DNA from 2 places in the Clostridium gelidum genome. Region 1 is predicted to be linked to the other one. Evidence: predicted binding sites of a transcription regulator. Region 1 holds the regulator's gene; the other holds the start of a gene.

Region 1 (4,471 bases):
GAAATTCATTAAATTATCCTCCTTGTTAATTAAACCTATTTGATACCAAACTATATATAAATCTCTAATAGATTTTTAACTTAATCTTTAAATATTATTTGTTATTTAAAATTATTTATTTTGGAAATTCTTTTCTGTTCTTCTTTCTAAGAACGCAGTCATTCCTTCTGTTTGATCTTCTGTTGCAAAACATTTACCAAAATCTTCTGCTTCTATTAATATAGCTGCATCGATATCAACTTGCATTCCTCTATCAATAGCATCTTTACAATATGCCACTGCCTTTGGAGCATTAGCTGCAATCTTATTTGCCATTGCTTTTGCTTCATCCATTAAACTTTCTAATGGAACTATTTTATTTACTAAACCTATTCTGTAAGCTTCTTCAGCTTTAATAATGTCACAAGTATATATTAATTCTTTAGCTTTTCCAGGTCCTACAATTCTAGCTAATCTTTGAGTTCCACCAAATCCAGGAGTTATTCCAAGACTTGCTTCTGGTTGACCAAATTTAGCTTTTTCTGAAGCTATTCTTATGTCACATGACATAGCAAGTTCACATCCACCACCAAGAGCAAATCCTGATATAGCTGCAATAACTGGCTTATCCAATTTTTCTAATCTTCTGAAAACATTGTTTCCTAAGATTCCAAATTCTTTACCTTGTTCTTCGTTAAGATCTTTCATTTCTGCAATATCTGCTCCGGCTACAAAAGATTTTTCCCCAGCACCAGTTAATATAACTGCATATACATTGCTGTCTTTTTCTAAATCTTCTAAAACAGTATCCAAATCTTTTAATGTTTCTGAATTTAATGCATTTAGTGCCTTTGGTCTATTGATTGTAACAATAGCTAAATGTCCTTCTTTTTCAAGAATCACATTTTTTAATTCCATGTTAAGGTCCTCCTTCAAACTTGCTTATTTATTTTTTTAATTTTCTTACTATTTCTAATAATTTTTTAATCCATTTGTTAATATTATAACAAATGAATCCAAAAAAATATTTAGGTTATAAAACCCTAATTAAAATTATAATACGTACTTAATTTATTTGCAATAAAATATTATGTTTTATTTAGAAGTTTTTTAGCTATTGCATTCTTTTTGATTATTTTCATTCATGTAGAAAATCAGCAATATATTAGGCATACAAAATGAGAAAACAAGTGAAATATACATTGCATCTCTCACTTGTTATTTTCTTTCTATATGCTTAAATAATAATAATAATAATTAAATTTTTAACTATCACTTTCATTTAATAAATAAATTAAAGTTAGCAAACTTTCACTTAAATGTACATTTTCTACCTTAACAGGCTCAGGAACTACTAAGTCTACAGGTGCAAAATTCCAGATTGCTCTTATACCACCCTTTATTAATCCATCAGCAACATTTTGTGCATTTTTTCTTGGAACACATATTATTCCTATATCAATTTTATGTGAATTTAAAACAGATGCCATTTCATCTATATCCATAATTTCTACATCTCTAATTTTCATTCCTATTAATTTAGGATTTGCATCAAATATAGCTGTTATTTTAAAACCCATATTTTCAAATCTTGAATAATTTGAAACCGCTTGACCTATATTACCTGCTCCAACTAATGCCGCTTCGTATCCCCTACCTAATCCTAATATAGAGCCAATTTGGTTATAAAGTTCTTTCACATTATATCCGTATCCTTGTTGTCCAAAATCCCCAAAACAATTTAGATCTTGTCGAATCTGAGATGCCGTAAACCCTATTTTCTCACCTAATTCTTTTGATGAAATTCTATCTACTTCATGTTTCATAAGTTCCTCAAGATATCTATAATATTTAGGCAATCTTTTTATAACTGCCATAGATATATTTTTATTCTTATCCATATATATTTTCTCCTACCTCAATATTTTAATATTTAGTCTATTTTTTAACAATCTATATTTAATAATCTAAATTACATAGAATCTTCAAAACTTTATTCCATTAATAATTGTTATGCTTTATAATTTTACCACACTTATATATTATTATGTTAGTGTTAATAAAAGTATTTCATGAAAATCAAATTTATTATTCTCTTAAAACAATATAAAAATAGACTATCTTAAAAATAATTAAAAAAATACATCTAAATAATTTTTGATTATTTAGATGTATTTTTTCTTATATGTGGTAATCAATTAAATTGCTTTACTTACTTTACTATCATTTAAAAACACATTATTTAGAACCATATTTAATACACTGTCACAAACATAATATGAAAATGTTAAATCATTATGATAATCTAATATTCCGTCATATTGTTTTTGTAATTGTAATATAAACTCTTTTATATTACTTGGTTCTATATGGGTATATATTATACCTGTTGGCTTAAAATCCTTAGCTATTTTAGCTAATTTATTTTCATATAGCATATGATGTTTTACTGCACTAGTACTTTTGAATTCCCATCTATAATAATGTGGGGCACAAAAAAAATCACATAAAAAGTGACATATTACTCCAAGTTCCTCACTAAACTTTCCAACAGTCATATCATAATAAACATCTTCTAGCGTTAATGAAGATAAATGTGTAATTTTTTCAACTATCATATCTATACTTTCATCAAAATAATGTTTCTTAAATTTATATTTAGGTGTGCAGTCTGGTTTGATGTTCCCCCATACAAATCTTTTATTATTAATTAAATAAATGCTCTTTGAATTAGCATATTTTATAATATTCTCGCCCATAGCTTTGTGAGTATTAATCATCAAAGTCTAATCACATCCTCTATATTTTAATTATTTTAATAAAAAACTCTTTAGCTTTACACGTAGTAATCTTTAATATAATTAAAATTTATTTCATACTCATATAATAATACTCTAACTTAAAATTTACAACACCTTAATGATTAGTTGGGACAAATATTATCTCTAAAAATCCCAATAATTATTCAAATTGTTAACTAATTAAACTTGATTCGGAAAAATAAGTATTTTAATCTAATATATTCACCCATCAAAATAAATATTTACTTGAAACATATCTGTCTACATTCCTTTAACAATCACACCCATATATGCTATGTAAACTCCCCCCTTGATTTTTCTAAATATAAACAATCTTTTAAAATGGATATTTTAAATTTTAAATATTGATACTACATCTAAAAGTTTATCTGCACATTTTTTTGTTTTATTTGTTTGATTTACAACTTCTTCTGTTAAATTAACTACATCATTTGTTGCCTGTGAAACTTCATTTATAGATGCAATAATATCTTGTGTAGAGTGAACCTATTATGATATTTTGCTGCAAACTTGAAATTTAAATTAATAAACAAACTATTCATATATCTTAACATTTTAAAATATAGCGTTTATTATCCTCTAAACTTTGCCAGTAAAAACATACCTAAGTCCTTGTCTAAATTTATTATATGCTTTCTATAAACTTTGAAAATTTTTTCATATATATCTACAATAATCGATGCCGATAATTCTTTACTTTCCAAGATATTTCTTAATTTTTTAAGATCATTTTTAAATACTTCATGCTGATCATGTTGTAAATTGTATTTAGGATACTCATTTTGTTTTTGAATAGCTTCCTCTTCGTTAAAATGCTTAATCACATATTTTTCAAGACAATCTAGTTCTTTAATAAGTTTAATTTTACTTTTTTCTTGTTTAAGATTAAATAATAAGTTATTAATTTGGAGAAATATTTCTTTATTTTGGCTATCAATATTACTAATTCCTGTAGCTAAATTATCATCCCAATTTGAATTCATAAAAAGCAGAATAATTTCTGAAGTAATATATGATTTATTACCATAAAGTTCTATAGATTCATCATTATTTTTATTAAGGGAACTATGTTTTGCTGAATAGATGCTCCAATGCAAATTATTACTTAAAATTTGAGTATTTCGTTTTAAAAGCTCAGACATAAAATTATCCCTCCTATAAATTATATTTAAAATTTAAATCTTTGAACCATTTCATTTAGTCTTTCTGCAAGTAGTGCTTGGCTTTTAGCTGTTAATGCAATCTCTTCTATTCCTTTAGTTGTTTCATTAATATTATTTACAATTTCTTCTGTTCCCTCTGATGATGTTTGTGCTGTAACCGCCATATTTTGAACAGCTTTACTTACCTCATCCATTGTAGCTGCAATTTCTTCTGACATAGCAGCTATCTCTTCTGACATTTTACTTACAAATTCTGCATCTTTATGATTTTCCTTTCCTATCTCCACTATTTCATCAAATTTAGGGGTTACTTTTTTTTGTATAAACAATAATACATCATTACTATTATTAGAAAGATTTTGAAATGCACTTTCTACCTTTATTATTGTATCTTTTATAGATCCTACAGATTCTGTAGATTTTTCTGCAAGTTTCCTAACTTCATCAGCAACAACCGAAAAACCTTTTCCATGTTCTCCAGCTCTTGCAGCTTCAATAGATGCATTA
Region 2 (4,471 bases), 1.6 Mb from region 1:
ATTTTTCATCAGTTATAACCGCAAATGGAGTAACTTCTGAACCTGTACCGGAAGTTGTTGGTATTGCAACCATCATAGCTTTGACACCTAATTTAGGGAATGAATACAATCTCTTTCTTATATCCATAAATCTCATAGCAAGGTCTTCAAATTTTTCTTCTGGATGTTCATATAATACCCACATGATTTTAGCAGCATCCATTGGTGACCCACCACCAATTCCTATAATAGTATCTGGTTCAAAGCTAAGCATTTCTTTAACGCCTTTTTTAGCTGTAGCCAATGTGGGATCTGATTCTACTTCTGCAAATATCTTATAGCTAATTCCTATTTCTTCAAGAACCTTTGTAACATTATCTACATAGCCTAATTCTTGAAGGACTTTATCAGTTACTATAAAGGCTTTCTTTTTATTCATGTCTTTTAATTCTCTTAATGCAAATCCAAGACATCCATATTTAAAGTAAATCTTTTCTGGGACTCTAAACCAAAGCATATTTTCTCTCCTCTCAGCTAAGCTCTTAATATTTAATAAATGTTTAGGTCCAACATTTTCTGATATAGAATTTCCTCCCCATGAACCACAACCTAATGTAAAAGAAGGAGCTATTTGAAAATTATATGAATCTCCGTTAGCACCCTGTGATGCTGGCATGTTAATGAAAGTCCTTACTGTCTTCATGGCATCACCAAATTTATCTATCTTTGCTCTTTCTGTCATTGAATTTACATACAATACTGATGTATGTCCTAATCCCCCTAATTCAAGAAGTTTCCTCGCCTTTTCTACTGCATCATCAAAGTTCTTGGCTCTATACAAACCAAGTACAGGAGATAACTTCTCGTGTGCGAATGGTTCTTCTACTCCGACAGATTCCGCTTCTCCGATAAGTACTTTAGCTGTTTTCGGAATTTTAACCCCTGCCATTTCAGCTATTTTAAAAGCTGATTGACCTACAATTTTCCCATTTACGCTTCCATTTATAAATATTGTTTTTCTAACTTTATCTATTTCTTCTGCATTAAGTATATATGCGCCTCTTTTATCAAATTCGCTTCTAACCTCATCATATACTGAATCCAATGCTATTATTGATTGTTCAGAGGCACAGATAAGCCCATTATCGAAGGTTTTCGAAAGAAGTATTGAGTTTACAGCCATCTTTATTTCAGCACTTTCATCAATTATAACTGGTGTGTTTCCAGGACCAACACCTAATGCCGGCTTACCTGATGAATATGCAGCTTTAACCATTGCAGGTCCCCCTGTAGCAAGTGTTATATCTGCTTCTCTCATTAAAATTTGCGAAAGTTCAACTGTTGGTTCATCTATCCATCCTATTATTCCTTTTGGAGCGCCAGCTTTAACTGCTGCATCAAGAACTATTTGGGCCGCAGCTATAGTTGATTTTTTTGCTCTTGGATGTGGTGCTACTATTATACCATTTCTAGTTTTCAAAGCTATTAAAGTCTTGAAAATTGCTGTTGAGGTTGGATTAGTTGTTGGAATAATAGCTGCGACGACGCCTATTGGTTCTGCAATTTTAGTCATACCAAATGCTTCATCCTTTTCTATAACTCCACAAGTTTTTTCATCCTTGTACTTATTATATATATACTCTGAAGCAAACTGATTTTTAATAATTTTATCTTCTAATATTCCCATTCCAGTTTCTTCTACAGCCATTTTAGCTAAGCTAATTCTGTAATTTGATACTTCCATAGCTGCTTGTCTAAAAATTTCATCAACTTGTTCTTGTGTGTAAGTTGAGAATTCTTTTTGAGCATTCTTTACTTCTTGTAATTTTTTCATTAATTCTTGGACATTTGTAACTTTCATCATCGCTCTCTCCTTTAAATAGATTTAATACATGAACTTACTTTCAATTTAATAAATTGTGTTTATAATTCCTCTAATAAGATTCATTCAGCGGAAGATATTGTTTGTTAAATATCAAACAGTATCTTTGATTTTTTAAAGAAAATATTCGTTACTTTTCTTTAAATTGAAATATTTTCATAGCATTTTAATAATATTCTAAAACATAACTATATTTATTTGTTAAATATTTAACTATCTTGGCATTATTTATTGTAGCGCTTAATGTAATTATAGCTGACTTTATTATGGTAATCAAGGGTGAAAATAGACTGAATTTTTTGAAAAATAACCCAAAATCAATTGATTTATAACGTTTTTATCATAAAATCTTCTAATTATTACTTTATAATCCTAAAATCTATATCCTAGTAAGATAATATTTATAATTATCCTATAAAATTAAAGCTTTCTTCAAAGTACTTTATTGATAAAATTTTAACTTTCATTTATATTGGGAAAAGCATTGATCTATTATATATTTTCAATCAGTTTCCAAATTATAACAATCCGCAAAAAAACAATTATGAGATTACTTACCTATATTGTTAATTCTTTTTAATTTATATTTGAAAGGATATCATGGTTTATCGGACAATACAGAAGAATTGGTTTATAAAAGGTCATCAAAGAAAAATACCGACATACGGTAAAAATGCTGGTGTTAAACTTATAGGCATATTAAGACTATGTTACTGGTAAAGTTTATTGCGAAGATCATGAAAGATATGATGTTGAATCATCTTCAGTCTAGTTGGCATGAAATTGCAAGGAGCAATGGCAATATTGGCTGTAAATCTTAAAATGGTTCTAACTTTAATGAATGAGAAATAACAAGATATAGTAAACCAAAAATCAATAAAATTATATCATTTTCAAGGTTAAACAACAGCCTAAAATATATTTTCATTATTTAATATGACTTCAATTTCAAATAAAAAACCAACTCTTAAAGAGCTTGGCGAAGAATTTATATTGACAATATATAGTTCTTGATTAAGGCACTATCAAAAAAATAACAAGTTCCCTACAATATATAGTTGAACTTGTTATTTTCATAATTTATTTAAATAGGTTTAATTCACAATCAAAAATAATAAACCAATACCATCATATACTTGTCCATTATTTTTTCATGTGTTTAACTAGAGAGCATATTAATTGTCAAGATATTATCTAAGCATCCATCCTGAAATTACCATCATTTGAACTTCTGATGTTCCTTCATAGATTTCTGTTATTTTGGCATCACGCATCATTCTTTCAATTGGATAATCACTTGTATATCCATAACCACCAAATAATTGTAAACAACGATTAGTTACATCAGTAGCATTTCTAGCCGAAACTAATTTTGCCATAGCTGCAAAATGTGTGAATTTTTCATGATCATCTTTTGCACATGCTGCTTGATATACTAAAAGTTTTGCAGCTTCTGTACTTGCACGCATCTGAGCTAATTCAAATTGTGTATTTTGGAATTGTGAAATAGGGCGTCCAAATTGAACACGTTCCTTAACATATTTTACAGTTTCTTCTATTGCACCTTCTGCAATACCAAGCGCTTGCGCAGCAATACCAATACGGCCTCCATCAAGAGTTGCCATTGCAATTCCAAATCCTTTGCCTTCTTCTCCTAAAAGATTTTCCTTTGGAACTATGCAGTTATCAAAGAATAATTCACAAGTAGAAGATGCACGAATTCCCATCTTTAATTCATGACTTCCAACAGAAAAACCTGGGAAGTCTTTTTCAACAATAAACGCTGAAATACCTTTTGTTCCCTTACTCTTATCTGTCATAGCAAGAACAATATATATGTCTGCATATCCTGCATTAGTAATAAAAATTTTACTTCCATTTAATACATAGTGATCTCCATCTAATACTGCTGTTGACTTTTGCATTGAAGCATCAGTTCCAGCAACTGGTTCTGTTAATCCAAAGGCTCCTAATTTTTCTCCTGATGCAAGTGGTTTTAAATATTTCTCTTTTTGCTCCTCTGTACCATATGTGTAAATTGGTGTTGCACAAAGACTTGTATGTGCTGAAACAATTACACCTGTAGTAGCGCAACATTTAGATAATTCTTCTACACATTGTATATAACTTAAGGTATCCATTCCAGCTCCACCATATTCTTCAGGGAATGGAATTCCAAGCAAGCCCATTTCGGCCATTTTAGCTACATTTTCTTTTGGGAAACGCATGCTTTCGTCTATTTCTTTTGCAATTGGTTTTACCTCATTTTCTGCAAACTCTCTATACATTTCTAGTAATTGTTCATGATTTTCATCTTGTTTAAAATTCATTTTAATCTCCTACCTTCCTCTTTTTACATTTCCTTTTTTTTATTTTGTCTGATGTCTAGCCACTGTAACACTCAATCTTTTTCAAATCTTGAGCTAACAGTGGCACGACCCTAGACGAGTTCAACTAAGATTCACTTTGTGGGATATCGCTCGCATTTTGATTGTATCTTATTATATTAATTACTCTATTGGGCAGCATACTTTACCTGGATTCATAATCGAATTTGGATCAAATACTTTTTTAATACCTTTCATTATGTCCATATTTATTTCTCCAACA

The links. The regulator Rex, encoded in region 1, represses fermentation and respiration genes when NADH is low (regulators of the CRP and FNR family bind a similar motif). The targets are predictions, from matches to a motif close to ATTGTTAANNNNTTAACAAT.
Region 2: a site for Rex is predicted at 2,059-2,078, ahead of adhE (bifunctional acetaldehyde-CoA/alcohol dehydrogenase). Genes of this name have one in related genera too.

Annotation. Positions count from the first base shown of each region.
Region 1 is NZ_AP024849.1:441,948-446,418, reverse strand. It holds gene psyc5s11_RS02035 (acyl-CoA dehydrogenase) at 1-9, opposite strand, end outside; gene psyc5s11_RS02030 (short-chain-enoyl-CoA hydratase) at 112-897, opposite strand; gene psyc5s11_RS02025 (redox-sensing transcriptional repressor Rex) at 1,245-1,880, opposite strand; gene psyc5s11_RS02020 (zinc dependent phospholipase C family protein) at 2,178-2,759, opposite strand; gene psyc5s11_RS02015 (bacteriohemerythrin) at 3,374-3,943, opposite strand; gene psyc5s11_RS02010 (methyl-accepting chemotaxis protein) at 3,970-4,471, opposite strand, start outside.
Region 2 is NZ_AP024849.1:2,073,282-2,077,752, reverse strand. It holds gene adhE (bifunctional acetaldehyde-CoA/alcohol dehydrogenase) at 1-1,840, opposite strand, end outside; gene psyc5s11_RS09150 (acyl-CoA dehydrogenase) at 3,052-4,191, opposite strand; gene psyc5s11_RS09145 (FAD-binding oxidoreductase) at 4,372-4,471, opposite strand, start outside.